Regions from separate parts of the Pseudomonas sp. NFX71 genome, predicted to be linked through region 2. Evidence: predicted binding sites of a transcription regulator. Region 2 holds the regulator's gene; each other region holds the start of a gene.
The links. The regulator FliA, encoded in region 2, starts transcription of late flagellar genes. The targets are predictions, from matches to a motif close to CTAAAGTTTNNNNNNNNNNNGCCGNTAA.

Region 1 (3,276 bases), 1.7 Mb from region 2:
AAGCTCATGCCGGTCGAAGATACCAGGCCGCTGCGACTGTTTATTAAAAACACAGCACTCTGCAAACACGAAAGTGGACGTATAGGGTGTGACGCCTGCCCGGTGCCGGAAGGTTAATTGATGGGGTTAGCTAACGCGAAGCTCTTGATCGAAGCCCCGGTAAACGGCGGCCGTAACTATAACGGTCCTAAGGTAGCGAAATTCCTTGTCGGGTAAGTTCCGACCTGCACGAATGGCGTAACGATGGCGGCGCTGTCTCCACCCGAGACTCAGTGAAATTGAAATCGCTGTGAAGATGCAGTGTATCCGCGGCTAGACGGAAAGACCCCGTGAACCTTTACTATAGCTTTGCACTGGACTTTGAATTTGCTTGTGTAGGATAGGTGGGAGGCTTTGAAGCGTGGACGCCAGTTCGCGTGGAGCCAACCTTGAAATACCACCCTGGCAACTTTGAGGTTCTAACTCAGGTCCGTTATCCGGATCGAGGACAGTGTATGGTGGGTAGTTTGACTGGGGCGGTCTCCTCCTAAAGAGTAACGGAGGAGTACGAAGGTGCGCTCAGACCGGTCGGAAATCGGTCGTAGAGTATAAAGGCAAAAGCGCGCTTGACTGCGAGACAGACACGTCGAGCAGGTACGAAAGTAGGTCTTAGTGATCCGGTGGTTCTGTATGGAAGGGCCATCGCTCAACGGATAAAAGGTACTCCGGGGATAACAGGCTGATACCGCCCAAGAGTTCATATCGACGGCGGTGTTTGGCACCTCGATGTCGGCTCATCACATCCTGGGGCTGAAGCCGGTCCCAAGGGTATGGCTGTTCGCCATTTAAAGTGGTACGCGAGCTGGGTTTAGAACGTCGTGAGACAGTTCGGTCCCTATCTGCCGTGGACGTTTGAGATTTGAGAGGGGCTGCTCCTAGTACGAGAGGACCGGAGTGGACGAACCTCTGGTGTTCCGGTTGTCACGCCAGTGGCATTGCCGGGTAGCTATGTTCGGAATAGATAACCGCTGAAAGCATCTAAGCGGGAAACTAGCCTCAAGATGAGATCTCACTGGGACCTTGAGTCCCCTGAAGGGCCGTCGAAGACTACGACGTTGATAGGTTGGGTGTGTAAGCGCTGTGAGGCGTTGAGCTAACCAATACTAATTGCCCGTGAGGCTTGACCATATAACACCCAAGCAATTTGCTGACTCGAAAGAGCACCAGATTGCGGTGTGTGAAGACGAAACGAACCGAAAGTTCGAGAAACAAACACACAAACTATCGCATACCCATTCGCTGGAGCGTGAACCTGCAAAGGCCCACGACCTGGCTACCGAATTTCTTGACGACCATAGAGCATTGGAACCACCTGATCCCATCCCGAACTCAGCAGTGAAACGATGCATCGCCGATGGTAGTGTGGGGTTTCCCCATGTGAGAGTAGGTCATCGTCAAGATTAAATTCCGAAACCCCTATCTGCGTATGCAGGTAGGGGTTTTGTTTTAGTAGAAGTCACCAATTTTGCTGGCACGTTACCGCGTAACGGGCTGGTCACAGAATTTCTTGACGACCATAGAGCATTGGAACCACCTGATCCCATCCCGAACTCAGCAGTGAAACGATGCATCGCCGATGGTAGTGTGGGGTTTCCCCATGTGAGAGTAGGTCATCGTCAAGATTGAATTCCGAAACCCCTGTCTGTTAACGCAGACAGGGGTTTTGTCGTTTCAGGCTTGCTGAAAGCCCGATAGGCCGTCTCAACGAAACCAAAAAGCCAGCCCTTGTTCTCGATCACGTCTATTGGCGTGCTCAAGGTGCTGATCATCGACTTCGAGTACTCGATGTATGAACGCGACAGCCCGGACGCCACAAATGATAATTAGTCGCATTTTTATCAAGGGCTGGGAAGTTTGCAACCGCCGCTCGAACAACCGTCATCGCGAAAATGTTACTGAGGCGCTCTAGCACGCCGTTCGGCGGGTATCTGACGGAAATGCCGGTCATTTTGTACATATCCCTAAGATTTAACCCGTTTGTGCCGACAGACTGATGAGACATGCGTGCACCAAAGTAGAGCGGCCATAGAAGCCACTTGAGCTGCACATGGAATGTTGCAACCCGGACCGCATCCCCACTTTCTGCATAAGAAGTCCCATGAAATGAATCTCAAGTTCAGCCATAAAATCCTGCTGGCCGCCTCCGGCGTCGTGGTACTGGCCTTTGCGTTGTTCACTTTGTACAACGACTATCTGCAGCGAAATACCATTCGGCAAAACCTCGAGTCCTCTGTTCAACAGGCCGGCGACCTGACCGCCAGCAGCGTGCAGAACTGGATGAGCGGCCGCGTGCTGGTGCTGGAAAATCTCGCACAGAACGTCGCTCATCAAGGCGCCAATGCCGATCTGCCGGGTCTGGTTGATCAGCCGGCCTTCACCTCGAACTTTCAGTTCACGTACGTCGGCCAGACCAATGGCGTGTTCACCCAGCGCCCGGACGCGAAGATGCCGGACGGCTACGATCCGCGTCAGCGGCCGTGGTACAAGCAAGCCGTTGTCGCTGACAAAACCATGCTGACTCCGCCTTACATGGCCGCCGTCGGTGGCCTGGTCGTGACCATCGCCATGCCGGTAAAAAAGAACGGCGAACTGCTCGGCGTGGTCGGCGGTGACCTGAGCCTGGAAACCCTGGTGAAGATCATCAACTCGGTGGACTTCGGCGGCGTTGGCCATGCGTTTCTGGTCAGTGCCGACGGGCAGGTGATCGTCAGCCCGGACAAAGACCAGGTCATGAAAAACCTGAAGGACATCTACCCTAATACAAGCCTGCGCATCGAGAAGGGTAATCAGCAAGTCACCCTGAACAACCAGGAACGCATCCTCTCGTTCACCCCGGTCAACGGTTTACCGAATGCGGCGTGGTACATCGGTCTGTCGATCGATAAGGACAAGGCCTACGCACCATTGAGCCAATTCCGAACCTCGGCATTGATCGCGATGTTCATCGCCGTGGCTGTGATCGCAGTGCTGCTGAGCCTGCTGATCAACGTGCTGATGCGTCCGCTGACTACCATGGGCCGCGCGATGCAGGACATCGCCCAGGGCGAAGGCGACCTGACCCGTCGTCTGTCCGTGGAAAGCAAAGATGAATTCGGCGAACTGGGGAGTTCTTTCAACCAGTTCGTGGAGCGGATTCACGCGTCGATTTCCGAAGTGTCGTCGGCCACTCGCCAGGTCCATGACCTGTCGCAACGGGTCATGGCCTCGTCCAACGCCTCGATCGTTGGCTCTGACGAG
Region 2 (3,276 bases):
CAACCACCAGCCAGAAACAGGTTCTAACCGCCGCTTATCACAGTTACAAGCGCTGCGGGCTGGCTGGCTGCATCCTGACTAAACTGGATGAAACAGCAAGCCTGGGTGAGGTGTTGAGCCTGGCAATCAGTCATGAGTTGCCGGTGGCTTACCTGACCGATGGACCGCGGATTCCGGATGATTTGCATCTGCCGCGTCGTCATCAGCTGGTGAGCCGCGCCGTCAGCGTGCAAATGCAGGAAGAACCCAGCGAAGAAGCCATGGCTGACATGTTCGCTGATATTTACCACAGTCCGACCAAGCAGGTTGGCTGAGGTATTAATGAACAGTTTTTGTACCTACATCGATGGTCTGCCATGCATTGTTCCGTTTGTGAACGCGCAGCCAGTAATGTGGCCTCCGTCTATGCAAGACAAGGTAAAGAAATAACATGGGCAGCATGCATCCCGTACAGGTGATCGCGGTGACCGGCGGCAAAGGTGGCGTCGGGAAGACTAACGTGTCAGTGAACTTGTCCCTGGCTCTAGCTGAGCTCGGCCGGCGCGTCATGCTGCTGGACGCCGATCTGGGGCTGGCGAACGTTGACGTCCTGCTGGGACTGACACCCAAACGTACCCTGGCTGACGTAATCGAAGGCCGCTGTGAGCTGCGCGACGTGTTGTTGCAGGGGCCCGGCGGTATCCGCATCGTCCCGGCGGCGTCCGGCACGCAGAGCATGGTGCATCTGAGCCCGGCGCAACATGCCGGCCTGATCCAGGCGTTCAGCGATATCGGCGACAACCTCGACGTCCTGGTGATAGACACCGCTGCAGGTATTGGTGACTCGGTAGTCAGTTTCGTTCGCGCCGCGCAGGAAGTCTTGCTGGTGGTCTGCGACGAGCCGACCTCGATCACCGACGCCTACGCGCTGATCAAGCTGCTGAACCGCGACTACGGCATGAACCGCTTCCGCGTCCTGGCCAACATGGCCCAGAGCCCGCAGGAAGGTCGCAACCTGTTCGCCAAGTTGACCAAGGTCACGGATCGCTTCCTTGACGTCGCCTTACAATACGTCGGTGCGGTGCCGTACGACGAAAGCGTGCGCAAGGCCGTTCAGAAGCAGCGCGCGGTTTATGAAGCTTTCCCGCGTTCCAAGTGCTCCCTGGCCTTCAAGGCCATCGCACAAAAGGTCGATACCTGGCCGCTGCCTGCCAACCCGCGCGGACACCTGGAGTTTTTCGTCGAGCGCCTCGTGCAACAAACGGCAGGACCCGTGCTATGACAGCCAGCGGTTACAACCTTTACAAGAAATCGGCACGTGACGCGCAGTACGAGCTGATCGAGCGTTACGCGCCACTGGTCAAACGCATTGCCTATCACTTGCTGGCGCGATTGCCGGCCAGTGTCCAGGTCGAAGACCTGATCCAGGCCGGCATGATCGGTCTGCTTGAAGTGTCGACCAAATACGACGCCAGCAAAGGCGCGAGTTTCGAGACGTACGCGGGCATTCGAATCCGCGGCGCGATGCTCGATGAAGTCCGCAAGGGGGACTGGGCGCCACGCTCGGTCCACCGCAATACCCGCATGGTCAGCGACGCAATTCGCTCGATTGAAGCTAAAACCGGCCGTGACGCTAAAGATCACGAAGTTGCGGCCGAACTCCAATTGAGTCTCGACGATTACTACGGGATTTTGAACGACACCCTGGGCAGCCGGTTATTCAGTTTCGACGATCTTTTGCAGGACGGCGAACACGAAGGGCTGCACGAGGATGGCGCGAGTGCTCATCTCGAGCCGTCACGCGATCTGGAAGATGAACGCTTCCAGGCGGCGCTGGCGGACGCGATTGCCAATTTGCCGGAGCGTGAGCGACTGGTGTTGGCGCTGTACTACGACGAAGAGTTGAATCTCAAGGAAATCGGTGAGGTCCTGGGGGTCAGCGAATCTCGGGTCAGCCAGTTACACAGCCAGTGCGCGGCCCGTTTGCGGGGGCGTTTGGGGGAGTGGCGAGCGCGCTGAAGGCAGTGTGGGGACACTGCGAACGTGGCTGGTGTGGTGTTGAACTGCGCCGGTCTCGATCTGTTGTGCTCCAGACAGTCATTGAGTGCTTTGCCGGATTGATTGAAATGGCGCGTCCAGGTGCTGGGCGCGTTTAAGACTGCTTGGAGGTCGAATTGGACAAGAACATGAAAATCCTCATCGTTGATGACTTCTCAACGATGCGGCGGATCATAAAAAACCTGTTGCGTGACCTTGGGTTCACCAACACGGTGGAGGCTGACGATGGCACTACTGCCATTCCGGTTCTCAACAGCGGGAGCATCGACTTTCTGGTAACGGACTGGAACATGCCTGGCATGACCGGCATCGATCTGCTGCGCCACGTGCGCGCCGATGAAAAGCTCAAGCACCTGCCGGTGCTGATGGTGACCGCTGAAGCCAAGCGCGAGCAGATCATCGAAGCGGCCCAGGCTGGTGTTAACGGCTATGTGGTCAAACCCTTCACGGCCCAGGCGTTAAAAGAAAAAATCGAGAAGATTTTCGAACGCATCGGTTGAGAAACTGCGCCACGGGGGAGCTATGGACCACAACGAATCTTCACAGGGCGATTTTGAATCGACCCTGAAAAAACACGCGGTCGAATTGGTCGAAAGCCTTGAAAAAGGCAGGTTCGGCGACGCTGTGCAACTGATCCATGAGCTCAATCAGACCCGTGACCGCGGCCTGTATCAGGAAGTGGGCAAGCTCACCCGCGAGCTGCACAGCGCGATCGTCAATTTCCAGATTGACCCGCACATGCCGCAAGCCGAGGAAGTGTCGCAGATCACGGATGCCACTGAGCGCTTGGGCTACGTGGTGAAGCTGACCGAGGCTGCCGCCAACCGCACCATGGATCTGGTCGAAAACTCCACACCGCTGGTCAACAGCCTGAGCGATGAAGCTCAGGCGCTGAGCACGGATTGGGGGCGGTTCATGCGTCGCGAAGTCGGGGCCGAGGAGTTCCGCGAACTGGCTCGGCGTGTCGACGGTTTCCTGACACGCAGCAGCGCGGACAATCGCGCAGTGTCGAGCAACCTCAACGACATTCTGCTCGCTCAGGATTACCAGGACCTCACAGGTCAAGTGATCAAGCGTGTGACCCAATTGGTCACCGAAGTTGAAAGCAACCTGCTCAAGCTCGTGCTTATGGCCAGTCAGGTGGACCGCTTTGCGGGCATCGAACATGACCGTGAAGCGATGCTTGCTGAAAAAGATCCGCAAAAACATCTCTCTCAGGGTGAAGGTCCGCAGATTCAT
Region 3 (3,276 bases), 1.4 Mb from region 2:
CAACGCGGGTAATAGGCGGCACCGTCGAGCGTCAGGCTGATCTGCCGCGTAGTGCGTTGCAGCAGTTGCACCCCCAGATGGCTTTCCAGTTGCTTGATCAGAACGGTCACCGAGGCACGGGGAATTTGCAGGCTGTCCGCTGCTTTGGCAAAGCCCCCCAGTTCGACGATTCGGGTGAACACGCGCATGGCGTTGAAACGATCCATTGTTGTTTGCACCGACTTATTATTTAGAAATCATGAATAGTGATAGCAGTTTTAGCCGGTTTATCTCGTTTCTGTCGAGGTCGACAATGGACGTCACATTCACAGGGAGCTGATTTCATGCAAACACGTCAACTGGGCAAGAACGGTCCACAGGTCAGTGCCATCGGCCTGGGCTGCATGGGCATGACCGATTTCTACACGACCGGCGTCGACACCCGCGAGGCCACGGCAACCCTGCACCGGGCGCTGGAACTGGGCATCAATCTGCTCGACACCGCCGACATGTACGGCCCGCATACCAATGAGGAACTGATCGGCAAAGCCATCGTCGGCAAGCGCGATCACGTGTTCCTGGCGAGCAAGTTCGGCATCGTGCGCGACCCGGCGAATCCGAGCGCCCGCGGGGTCAACGGCCGTCCGGACTACATTCGCGCCTCAATCGACGGCACCCTCAAGCGCCTCGGTGTCGAGACCCTGGACTTGTATTACCAGCACCGTATCGACCCGCAAGTGGCTATCGAGGAAACGGTCGGCGCCATGGCCGAACTGGTAAAGGCCGGCAAGGTGCGTTACCTGGGATTGAGCGAGGCCTCGGCGGCGACACTGGAACGGGCGAACAAGGTCCATCCGATCAGTGCGCTGCAAAGCGAGTACTCGTTGTGGAGCCGCGACCAGGAAGAAAACGGCTGTCTGGCCACGTGTCAGCGGCTGGGCATCGCCTTTGTCCCGTACAGCCCGTTGGGCCGCGGTTTTCTGACTGGCGCACTGAAAAGCCCGGATGATTTCGCGGCAGACGACTACCGTCGTTTCAGTCCACGGTTCCAGGGCGACAACTTTGCGAAAAATCTATTGCTGGTGCAGCAGGTTCAGGACCTGGCGGCGGAAAAAGGCGTGACGGCGGGTCAACTCGCGTTGGCGTGGGTGCTGGCTCAGGGGGATTACCTGATCCCGATTCCGGGGACCAAACAACGTAAGTACCTGGAGGAGAACGTGGCGGCGCTGGAGGTCAAACTGAGCCGCGAAGAGTTGCACGCGCTGGAAGCCATCTTCCCGGCGAATGCCACGGCCGGTTTGCGTTACCCCGAAGAAGTCATGAAGTTGCTGGACCGTTGATCTGCACCTGGCCCGTTCGGTTGCCTGAACGGGCCGGTCACTCCACCGCCCGTCACCTCGCCCCTAGCTTGCACGATCGTACCTAAAGCTCCGCATATGCAGGCCGATAGCCCTTTGAAGCGCCGAAATTTCCCAATAAGAACGCTGCTAAAAAGGACCCGGCTCCATGCCCGCATTCCGCACCATTCAGGCTCGCTACACACTGTTTCTGGTCCTGTTCATTCTGCTGCTGTCTATTCTCACCGTAGTCGGCATCAGCCAATTGGTAGCGCCGAAACTTCGCCACACCGAAGAACAAGTGGCCCTCAATCGCATCGCTGAAGTCGCCGAGCAAATCCAGGGCGAACTGAACAAGGTTCAGGCGCAGCAGCGCAGCATTACCCAGACCATTCCTCTGCTCGACAGCGCCGCCATCGACACCGTTCTGCCGGGCCTGGTCGATCAATACGGGGAGCTGAAAGTCTTCGGCGGCGGCATCTGGCCCCTGCCCGGCCAGCGTGAAGCCGGGCGCAACAAATTCAGCACCTTCTGGCACCGCGATGCCTCGGGCAAGCTGGCGGTGAACACCTTCTGGAACAGTGACGCGGCGCCCAACTATTACGACCAGACCTGGTACAAGGGCGGCATGCAGACCCCGCGCGGACAATGCGCCTGGGCCGCGGCCTATAAGGATGATGCCAGCGCCGAGCCGCGCACCAACTGCGCCATGGCCATTCAGAAAAACGGCGCGGCGTATGGCGTATCAACCATTGACGTGACCCTCGGTTTCTTCAATGACCTGGTGGCACGCAAGGAAAAAGACCTGGGCGCGGAAATGCTGATCGTCGAGTCCGACGGCAAGATCATCAGCAACAGCTCGCGCATCAGCGGGCCGATCGTGCTGAAGAACATCAGCGAACTGGCCGGTAACTCGCCCTTCGCCAGCCAAGTGAAGGCCGGCCTGCAAAACCGTGATCGATCGCAGCGCGTCGAGTTCGACAACAACGGCGAAGCCAGCACCTTCTTCATGCGCCCGATCGAAGGCACGCCGTGGTTCCTTGCCACCGCCCTGCCGACCAAACTGATCACCGCCCAGCGCGACGACGTGCTCAGCACGCTAAGCCTGCTGCAAATCCCGATGGTGATCCTGCTGGTGTTGCTGCAAATCTACGCGATCCGCCAGTTGATCCAGCGCATGAAAGCGCTGAAGGCCAATATCGACGCGCTGTCGGCCGGTGACGCCGACCTGACCAAACGCATCACCATCCGCGCCGAAGATGAACTGGGCGCCATCGGTCACTCGGTCAATGCCTTCATCGCGTACCTGCAAAACATGATCGGCGAAGTCACCCAGGCCACCGGCGCCATGGCGTCCAGCCTCGATAACCTGCAACGCACGTCCGCGCACACCAGCCAGATCCTGGTGCGCCACGCGTCGGAAACCGACCAGACTGTCACCGCCATCACCGAGATGAGTTCCACTGCCGAAAGCGTGGCGCAGAATGCGGCTGAAACCGCTGCGTTCACCCAACGCGCCAACGAAAACGCCGACCGTTCACGGGTGGTCGTGGGCGAAGCCTCCAGCAGTGTGATCGCGCTGATCGACGAAGTGGCCAGCGCCACGCACAAAGTCGAAAGCATGCAACAGGACGCCCAGCGCATCACCGAGATTCTCGGGGTGATCGGCGCCATCGCCGGGCAAACCAACCTGCTGGCCCTCAACGCCGCCATCGAAGCCGCTCGCGCCGGTGAGCAGGGACGCGGTTTTGCGGTGGTGGCCGATGAAGTTCGCGCCCTCGCCGCTCGCACCCAGGCCAGCACGTCGGAAATCAACGAGATGCTCACCCGCCTGACCCAAGGCGTGAGCTCGTCGGTCAGCGCCATGGAAAACACTCAGGCCAGCTGCCAGTCGGCGGCCGATGCGACGGCTCGCGTCAACACCGGGCTGGATGAAATGGCCGGTTCTGTCAGCCACATC

Region 1: ACM1ZW_RS09520 (methyl-accepting chemotaxis protein) is a predicted target of FliA. The motif match lies at 2,001-2,028, and genes of this name have one in related genera.
Region 3: ACM1ZW_RS23940 (methyl-accepting chemotaxis protein) is a predicted target of FliA. The motif match lies at 1,402-1,429, and genes of this name have one in related genera.

What each region holds. Positions count from the first base shown of each region.
Region 1 is NZ_CP182230.1:2,045,022-2,048,297, forward strand. It holds rRNA gene ACM1ZW_RS09505 (23S ribosomal RNA) at 1-1,167, shown strand, start outside; rRNA gene rrf (5S ribosomal RNA) at 1,324-1,439, shown strand; rRNA gene rrf (5S ribosomal RNA) at 1,546-1,661, shown strand; gene ACM1ZW_RS09520 (methyl-accepting chemotaxis protein) at 2,143-3,276, shown strand, end outside.
Region 2 is NZ_CP182230.1:3,710,221-3,713,496, forward strand. It holds gene flhF (flagellar biosynthesis protein FlhF) at 1-314, shown strand, start outside; gene fleN (flagellar synthesis regulator FleN) at 431-1,261, shown strand; gene fliA (RNA polymerase sigma factor FliA) at 1,258-1,998, shown strand; gene ACM1ZW_RS17150 (chemotaxis response regulator CheY) at 2,166-2,537, shown strand; gene ACM1ZW_RS17155 (protein phosphatase CheZ) at 2,560-3,276, shown strand, end outside.
Region 3 is NZ_CP182230.1:5,115,320-5,118,595, reverse strand. It holds gene ACM1ZW_RS23950 (LysR family transcriptional regulator) at 1-206, opposite strand, end outside; gene ACM1ZW_RS23945 (aldo/keto reductase) at 324-1,319, shown strand; gene ACM1ZW_RS23940 (methyl-accepting chemotaxis protein) at 1,486-3,276, shown strand, end outside.